Regions from separate parts of the Bradyrhizobium sp. CIR18 genome, predicted to be linked through region 1. Evidence: predicted binding sites of a transcription regulator. Region 1 holds the regulator's gene; the other holds the start of a gene.
The links. Region 1 encodes HrcA, which represses chaperone genes, less so after heat shock. Its sites were predicted from a motif close to GTTAGCACTCNCNNNNNGNGAGTGCTAAC; they were not measured.

Region 1 (4,417 bases):
CGGAGAATGCGACCAAGATCTACACGGATGAAGCGGTGCGGCAGATGTTCGCCAGCACCGTCACCCGCAAGCAGGTCTCGGTCGAGGAGCAGATCGCGCTGATGCCGTTCAGGATCACCGATCTCGCCGAATTCAAGGACATCCGGACCCTCGCGCCGGGCAGCAGCATCATCCTCGCCGACGGCAATGAGAGCGCAGGCTATGAGTCGAAGCCATTCATGATCCTCGGTCTGATCGGCGCCACGCCGCAAGCCGCCGACGACCGCGCCCGCTTCGCCCAGGAGGCGGCGCTGCAGATCCCCGGCGTTCGCGAATCGCGCGTCACCATGTCCGAGCCGATCCGCATCAACGGCCAGCAAGGCTTCGAGACCCGGATCGACGGCGTCAGCGGCAAGGACAAGGTCCCGGTGACCGTGGTGCAGTGGATCCGCTTCTCAAGCGGCGGCGCCTCGCTGCGCATCATCGCCAGCGCGCCGCGCGACCAGTGGCTGGCCGCCTTCACCCGCTTCCGCGCCGTGCGCGACGGGATTCAACCGAAGGGCTAGGCTACATCTCCGACCGAAATGCGCACCCTCCCCCGCTTGCGGGGGAGGGTGGGGAGAGGGTGCTGGCACTCCCGATGTGGAGAGAGCCCCCACCCGGCGCTTCGCGCCGACCGCCCCCGCAAGCGGGAGAGGTTGCACCGAGCACGCGACAAGAGCCCACCCCCTCGCCAATACCGGCCGCATTTTCGGGCTTCTGTTCGTATACGAACGGAACTAGGCTTCGTCTCCGTTGGATCATCCTGGAGGGAGGCGAACGATGCTGGATCGGCGACAAGTCTTGGCAATGCTTGGAACGACGGCGCTGGTGACTCTCGCGCCCAACGCGCTCTTTGCAGCGGCATCGATCAAGCCGGACGATGCCTCCGCGCTGCTGGTGATCGACGTGCAGAACTGCTTCCTGCCGGGCGGCAGCCTCGCCGTGAAGGAAGGCGAGCAGGTGGTGCCCGTCATCAACAAGATCTCGAAGGCGTTTGCCAACGTGGTGATGACGCAGGACTGGCACACGCCGGGCCACATCTCGTTTGCGTCGGTGCATTCCGGCAAGAAGCCGTTCGAGACCGTCGACCTTCCCTACGGCAAGCAGGTGCTGTGGCCCGACCATTGCGTGCAGGGCACCGACGGCGCTTCGCTGTCGAAGGACCTTGCGATCCCGCACGCCGAGCTGATCATCCGCAAGGGCTTTCACAAGGACGTCGACAGCTATTCGGCCTTCCTCGAAGCCGACGGCAAGACCTCGACCGGACTTGCCGGCTATCTGAGGGGACGCAAGATCAAGCGCGTCTTCGTCGCAGGGCTCGCGACGGATTTCTGCGTCGCCTGGACCGCGCTCGACGCGCGCAAGGCTGGCTTCGAGGTCTATGTGGTGGAAGACGCCTGCCGCGGCATCGACAATCAGGGCTCGCTGGCAAAAGCCTGGGCCGATATGGCCAAGGCCGGCGTGAAGCGGATTCAGTCCGCGGATATCGCGGTGAGCGCGTAGGACTCGCGCGACACTGTCAGACCCTCATCCTGAGGAGCGCGCTTCTTCGCGCGCGTCTCGAAGGATGAAGGCCCCGCCGTTACATCTTGGCCTTCATGGTTCGAGACGCCGCGCAAACGCGCGGCTCCTCACCATGAGGGTCTGAAACTCAATTCGCCGCGCCGCTCGACTCGTTGTTGTTCGCCGCGGCCGCCGCCTTCGCGCCGCCCTTGGCGACACCGACCAGAGCCGGGCGCAGCACGCGCTCGCCGATGGTGTAGCCGGCCTGCATGATCTGCACCACGGTGCCCGACGGCACCGACGCATCGGGCACTTCGTACATCGCCTGGTGGAAGTTCGGGTCGAACTTCTGGCCCTGCGGATCGAGCTTCTTGACGCCGTGCTTTTCCAGCGCGTTGAGCAGCGAACGCTCGGTGAGCTCGACGCCCTCGATCAGCGCGATCAGGCCGGGATCGGCTGCGGCACGGGCCTCGGCCGGAACGGCATCGAGCGCGCGCTGGAGATTGTCGGCGATGTCGAGCACGTCGCGGGCAAAGCCGGTGATGCCGTAGAGCCGGGCGTCGGCGACCTCCTTGGTGGTCCGCTTGCGCAGATTCTCCATCTCGGCCAGCGTCCGCAACATGCGGTCGCGCGCCTCGGCGGCTTCCTTCTGCAACAGCTCGACCGAGCCGGGCTCGGGATCGTCGGGCATGATGTAGGGTTTTGACACCACGGGCTCGCCGGTCGCTGCAGTCGTGTCTTCGGGTTGCCGGTCTTGCTCGGTCATCGGCTCTAATCTCGAACTCGTTTCCAGGGATTGTTGGCCCGGATATCGTGCCTAAAGCGCCGAAAATCAAGCGCCCGTGATCGGCGGAAACGCCGGTCAGCCTCCCAAAAGGCGGCTGACGATACGGGCGGCGTAGTCCACGGTCGGGATCACACGGGCATAATTCAGCCGTGTCGGCCCGATCACGCCCAGAACGCCGACGATATGGCCGGCGGCATCCCGATACGGCGAGATGATGGTGGAGGACCCCGAGAGCGAAAACAGCTTGTTCTCGCTGCCGATGAAGATGCGCACGCCCTCGGCGGTCTCGGCGCGCCCCAGCAGGTCGATCACGCCGCGCTTGGTCTCGAGATCGTCGAACAGCAGGCGCACTCGTTCCAGATCCTCTAGCGCGTGCAGGTCTTCGAGCAGATTGGCGTGGCCGCGGACGATGAGCTGGCGATCCTCGTTCTCGCCGCCGGACCAGCTGGCGATGCCGGCGGAAATCACCTTCTGTGCAAGCTGATCGAGCTCGGCGCGGGCCTGTCCAAGTGCCGTCTCGAGCTCGAGCCGCGCCTCGGCCAGGGTGCGGCCACGGATGCGCGCATTGAGGAAATTGCCGGCCTCGGTGATTGCCGAGGAGGGAACTCCGGGGGGTAGCGACAGCACGCGGTTTTCAACCTGGCCGTCCTCACCGACCAGGATCACCAGCGCCCTCTCGGGTTCCAGCCGGACGAATTCGATATGCTTCAGCCGCGCATTGGATTTCGGCGTCAGCACCACCGCGGCGGCCCGCGTGAGGCCGGACAGCCGCGTCAGCGCCTGGTCCAGCGCTGCCTCGACCGATTGGGGCTGGCCGACGGAGGTGAGTTGGCTCTGGATCGATTGACGCTCGGCCTCGTTGAGGTCGCCGACCTGCATCAGGGCATCGACAAAGAAACGCAGCCCGAGTTCCGTCGGCAGCCGGCCGGCGGAGGTGTGCGGGGCGTAGATCAGACCGAGCTGTTCCAGATCGGCCATGACGTTGCGGACCGAGGCCGGCGATAGCGGCATGGCGATGAGGCGCGAGATATTGCGCGAGCCCACCGGCTCGCCGGTCGCGAGATAACTTTCGACAATTTGACGAAAGATGTCGCGAGAACGCTCGTTGAGCTGGGCGAGGCCTGCGCGCGGCGCGATCAGATGGATCGGATCGTGATGGGCCACAGACGGTAACTCCTCTCAGATGCTCATAATTTGTCCATCCAGGAGGGTTCTGACAAGCGTCGCGTTTGCAGGGTGGAAAACCGGGGGTGAAAAAGCCTTGTCCTTTCCCCTTGCCGCATACCCTCACCCCACCTACAAGCACCGCGAACAGCCCTATACCGACGAGTTTTGGAGGATTTCCCATGCGGCCAAGCCGCCGTGCGCCCGACGAATTGCGCCCCGTGACGCTGGAGCGCGGCGTGGTCAAATATGCGGAAGGCTCCTGCCTGGTGAAGTTCGGCGACACCCATGTGCTGGTCACCGCCACGCTGGAAGATCGTCTGCCGCCGTGGCTGAAGGGCCAGGGCCGCGGCTGGGTCACCGCTGAATACGGCATGCTGCCGCGCGCGACCTCCGAGCGCACCCGCCGCGAGGCTTCCGCCGGCAAGCAGAGCGGCCGCACCGTCGAGATCCAGCGCCTGATCGGCCGCTCGCTTCGCACCATCGTCGATCTCGAAGCGCTCGGCGAGCGCCAGATCACGGTCGATTGCGACGTGCTCCAGGCCGACGGCGGCACGCGCACGGCCTCGATCACCGGTGCCTGGGTCGCGCTCGCCGATTGCATCAACTGGATGAAGGCGCGCAACATGATCAAGGCCAACGTGATGCGCGACAACGTCGCCGCGATCTCCTGCGGCATCTACAACGGCACGCCGGTGCTCGATCTCGACTATGCCGAGGATTCGGAAGCCCAGACCGACGCCAATTTCGTCATGACCGGCGATGGCCGCATCATCGAGGTGCAGGGCACCGCGGAACGCGAGCCTTTTACGCAGGACGAGTTCCTGAAGCTGATCGCCCTGGCGCAAAAAGGCATCGCGCGTCTCGTGGACTTGCAGAAACTGGCTGTGGCGTAGTCAATAGGCCCATGCACCGCCGAATCACCGGAAAGCTCGTCATCGC
Region 2 (4,417 bases), on a different contig from region 1:
GAGTATCCTGATGGCTGTTCACCGCAAACGTTTTCGCGTCGAGGATATCGCTGGTGGCGAGATGCCGATTTTGGACGTAACCGAAGAGGCAATCCCGATGCATAGCGAGATCATGGCCGAGCTACGTGCGATCCGTGCACAGATGGCGAAAGGCGCTGCGCCCTTGCCCTTGTCCGGCAGCGCAGCCATGGCGGCGATCGACGCCTCCACCGCCCACGAGCTCTCCGAGGCTCGTACCATGCTCGAAACCTATCGGGCCCAGATCGAGCAGTGCGAAAAGCTGAAGGTCGAGCTCGACCTCATCCATGACGCCATCGACCGCACCAAGCGCGAAATCGCAACGCTGCACGGCAAGAGCTTTGACGGCGGCGAAATGGCCAAGGTCAATGGCGAGCTCGGCGCGGTGGTCGGCGGCACTGAGCAGGCGACCCAGCAGATCCTCGAAGCCGCGGAATCGATCGACCAGGCCGCCAGCGCAATGTCCAAGGTGGACTCGATCGACCAGCAGAAGCGGCTCGCCGACGACATCCAGGAACGCGTCATCTCGATCTTCGAGGCCTGCAACTTCCAGGACCTGACCGGCCAGCGCATCAGCAAGGTCATGACCACGATGAAGTTCATCGAGCAGCACATCAATGCGATGATGGAGATCTGGGGCGGCGTCGACGCCATCAAGTCCCACGTCGTGCCGCCGGTCGACAATCGCAGCGAGGACGACAAGCTTCTCAACGGCCCCAAGCTCGCCGGCGACGTCGGCCACGCCTCGCAGGACGACATCGACGCGCTCTTCGACTGAGCGGACGCCAGATAGAGAAAAACAAAACGCCGGCCTTTGGCCGGCGTTTTTGCTTTTTGGGACCATCCTCTCCGCTGTCATCGTCCGGCTTGACCGGACGATCCAGCATTCCAGAGGCAGCAGTGATTGAACCGAGAAGCCGCGGCGTACTGGATGCCCCGCTGTCGCGGAGCATGACGTAGGCGAGAAGCTACGCCCGCGGCGCGCAGCGGACGTAGACCATGTTGCCGTAGCGGGTGGCGGCGTCCTTGTCGATGAAGCGGGTGATCAGGACGCGGCCGTCGAAGGAGATGATTTCGCGGTCCTGCTCGCCGGGGGTCGGACCCGCCGGTCCGATGTAGTTCTTGCCGCTCGGCGAGCCCTTCAGCCGCAGCTCCTGCGGCGTCGCCTGGTCGGCCAGATGCATGATCACGCCGCCGGAGGAGCCGGCGGTGATCACGTAGGGATTTTTGCACTGGGCCCGGGCGGCAGCCTCGGTGCGGGCACGGTCGGCCGGGTTCTGGAACGAGGCGAGGCCCCAGCGTCCGACGATCTCGTCGGCGCGAATGGTCGCAGGCATTTCGGGCGCGACGCCCGGCTCGGCTTCGGGCGGCGGCGAGGACGACGAGAAGGACGGCAGGCTCATGCCGCCGCCGCAGGCGCCCAGCAGCAGCGCCAGACAAGAGGCGGCGGCCAGATTGGCAACCGTGCGCGCGTGAGCTGAACTGATCATGGCATTCCCCCGAACAAGACCATGGCCGCACCCCTCCTGCAGCCAAGCGCAAAACCGCTGCCGGAGCAATGACGTCCTTTAATACGTCGGCGCCCCGAACAAGTTTCCAGTGCCACCATCCTATATCCGCCTCACCAATCGCTTAACCACCTTTGCTTGACAGGATCGCGGCCAAGCCATATTTCCGGGCCCACTATTAGCACTCGGAAAGCCCGATTGCTAAGCACGCCGTTCGATCCTCGGGATAGGGGGCGGACGGAAGCGCCGCCCCACCCACTTCACTACTTCCGAAGCGAGCCTCCAAAGGGAAACGTCATGGCTAAATCCAAATTTCGTCCGCTGCATGACCGTGTCGTGGTCAAACGTATCGACGCCGAGGAAAAGACCAAGGGCGGCATCATCATTCCGGACAGCGCCAAGGAAAAGCCGTCCCAGGGCGAGGTCGTCGCCGTCGGCCCCGGCGGCCGTGACGAGACCGGCAAGCTGACCCCGATCGACCTCAAGGTCGGCGACCGCGTGCTGTTCGGCAAATGGTCGGGCACCGAGGTCAAGATCGACAACGAAGAGCTCCTGATCATGAAGGAGTCGGACATCATGGGCGTACTGGCCTAAGGCCATCCGCCTGAACAGCCGCTGAATGTCATGCCCGGATCCAGGCGATCCGGGCATCCATCATTCCGCCGGGTTCGGTCCACGAATCCCGGAATTGATGCGACGGGCGAGCGGCAGACACATCACCACACACGAGGGATTGCTAAAATGGCTGCCAAAGACGTCAAGTTTTCCGGAGACGCGCGCGATCGCATGCTGCGCGGCGTCGACGTTCTTGCCAACGCCGTCAAGGTGACGCTCGGCCCGAAGGGCCGCAACGTCGTCATCGAGAAGAGCTTCGGCGCACCCCGCATCACCAAGGACGGCGTCACCGTCGCCAAGGAGATCGAGCTCGAGGACAAGTTCGAGAACATGGGCGCCCAGATGGTGCGTGAGGTCGCCTCCAAGACCAACGACCTCGCCGGTGACGGCACCACCACTGCGACCGTGCTGGCCCAGGCCATCGTGCGCGAAGGCGCCAAGGCCGTTGCCGCCGGCATGAACCCGATGGACCTCAAGCGCGGCATCGACAGCGCGGTTGCTGCGGTCATCAAGGACATCGAGAAGCGCGCCAAGCCGGTCGCCGCCTCCTCCGAGGTCGCCCAGGTCGGCACCATCTCCGCCAACGGCGATGCCGCCATCGGCAAGATGATCGCCCAGGCGATGCAGAAGGTCGGCAACGAAGGCGTCATCACCGTCGAAGAGAACAAGTCGCTCGACACCGAAGTCGACATCGTCGAGGGCATGAAGTTCGACCGCGGCTATCTCAGCCCCTACTTCGTCACCAACCCCGAGAAGATGACCGCCGAGCTCGAGGATGCCTACATCCTCCTGCACGAGAAGAAGCTCTCGGGCCTGCAGGCCATGCTTCCGGTGCTGGAAGCCGTGGTGCAGTCGGGCAAGCCGCTCGTCATCATCGCCGAGGACGTCGAGGGCGAGGCGCTGGCCACCCTGGTCGTCAACCGCCTCCGCGGCGGCCTCAAGGTCGCCGCCGTCAAGGCGCCGGGCTTCGGCGATCGCCGCAAGGCCATGCTCGAGGACCTCGCCATCCTCACCGGCGGCCAGCTCATTTCCGAGGACCTCGGCATGAAGCTCGAGAACGTCACGGTGAAGATGCTGGGCCGCGCCGGCAAGGTCGTGATCGACAAGGAGAACACCACGATCGTCAAAGGCGCCGGCAAGAAGCCGGATATCGAAGCCCGTGTCGGCCAGATCAAGGCGCAGATCGAGGAGACCACCTCGGACTACGACCGTGAGAAGCTCCAGGAGCGCCTCGCCAAGCTGGCCGGCGGCGTCGCGGTGATCCGCGTCGGCGGCGCCACCGAGATCGAGGTCAAGGAGAAGAAGGACCGCGTCGAGGACGCCCTCAACGCCACCCGCGCCGCGGTGCAGGAAGGCATCGTCCCCGGCGGCGGCGTCGCGCTGCTCCGCGCCAAGAAGGCGGTGGGCCGTCTCACCAACGCCAATGCCGACGTCCAGGCCGGCATCAACATCGTGCTGAAGGCGCTGGAAGCACCGATCCGCCAGATCTCCGAGAACGCGGGCGTGGAAGGCTCGATCGTCGTCGGCAAGATCCTGGAGAACAAGTCCGAGACCTTCGGCTTCGACGCCCAGAACGAGGACTATGTCGACATGGTCGAGAAGGGCATCATCGATCCCGCCAAGGTGGTGCGCACCGCGCTCCAGGACGCCTCCTCCGTGGCCGGCCTGCTGGTCACCACCGAGGCCATGGTCGCCGAAACGCCGAAGAAGGAAGCCCCGCCCGCGATGCCCGCCGGCGGCGGCATGGGCGGCTTCTAAGCCTCCGTTCCGTCACAGTGTTGCGAAGGCCGCCTCCGGGCGGCCTTCTTTTTTGCCGACCCTGCCCCTCCGCTTTCCGATTCAACCGTCGGCCAAAACCCACTACGGTGACGCGCCGATTCGAATTGTTTGGCATGATCCTCTCGGAAAACCGCTTCACACCTTTCCGGATCATGCCCGTTGCGCGAGGATTTCATCGATGCGTGCGCTTCTGGTTTGTTCGACAGCCGTTTTGGCGGCTCTGCTTGCAGCTTCTCCGCATCCCGCCTCCGCCCAGATGAAGCTGTCGCCGAAGGCCACGATGCCCGGCGGTCCGGAGACGCGCTATTTCACCTCGATCGACGGGCTGATGGACGGCAATGCGGACGTGATCCTGAAGGAGACGCGCCAGGGCAAGACGGTGACGGCGGCCGTGCTCGACGTCTGCTATCCCGTCGCAAAGAATTCCGACCGCAAGGACCGCTTCGTCGTCAATCTGCAGGTCGCGGGCCAGACCCTGACCGGCACCACGCAGAGCA

Region 2: groES (co-chaperone GroES) is a predicted target of HrcA. The motif match lies at 1,704-1,732, and genes of this name have one in related genera.

Annotation. Positions count from the first base shown of each region.
Region 1 is NZ_JACIHF010000006.1:295,319-299,735, reverse strand. It holds gene GGD65_RS21670 (hypothetical protein) at 1-545, shown strand, start outside; gene pncA (bifunctional nicotinamidase/pyrazinamidase) at 802-1,524, shown strand; gene grpE (nucleotide exchange factor GrpE) at 1,673-2,290, opposite strand; gene hrcA (heat-inducible transcriptional repressor HrcA) at 2,387-3,475, opposite strand; gene rph (ribonuclease PH) at 3,658-4,371, shown strand; gene rdgB (RdgB/HAM1 family non-canonical purine NTP pyrophosphatase) at 4,383-4,417, shown strand, end outside.
Region 2 is NZ_JACIHF010000008.1:12,748-17,164, reverse strand. It holds gene GGD65_RS23730 (protein phosphatase CheZ) at 11-796, shown strand; gene GGD65_RS23725 (hypothetical protein) at 987-1,508, opposite strand; gene groES (co-chaperone GroES) at 1,824-2,120, shown strand; gene groL (chaperonin GroEL) at 2,268-3,899, shown strand; gene GGD65_RS23710 (hypothetical protein) at 4,099-4,417, shown strand, end outside.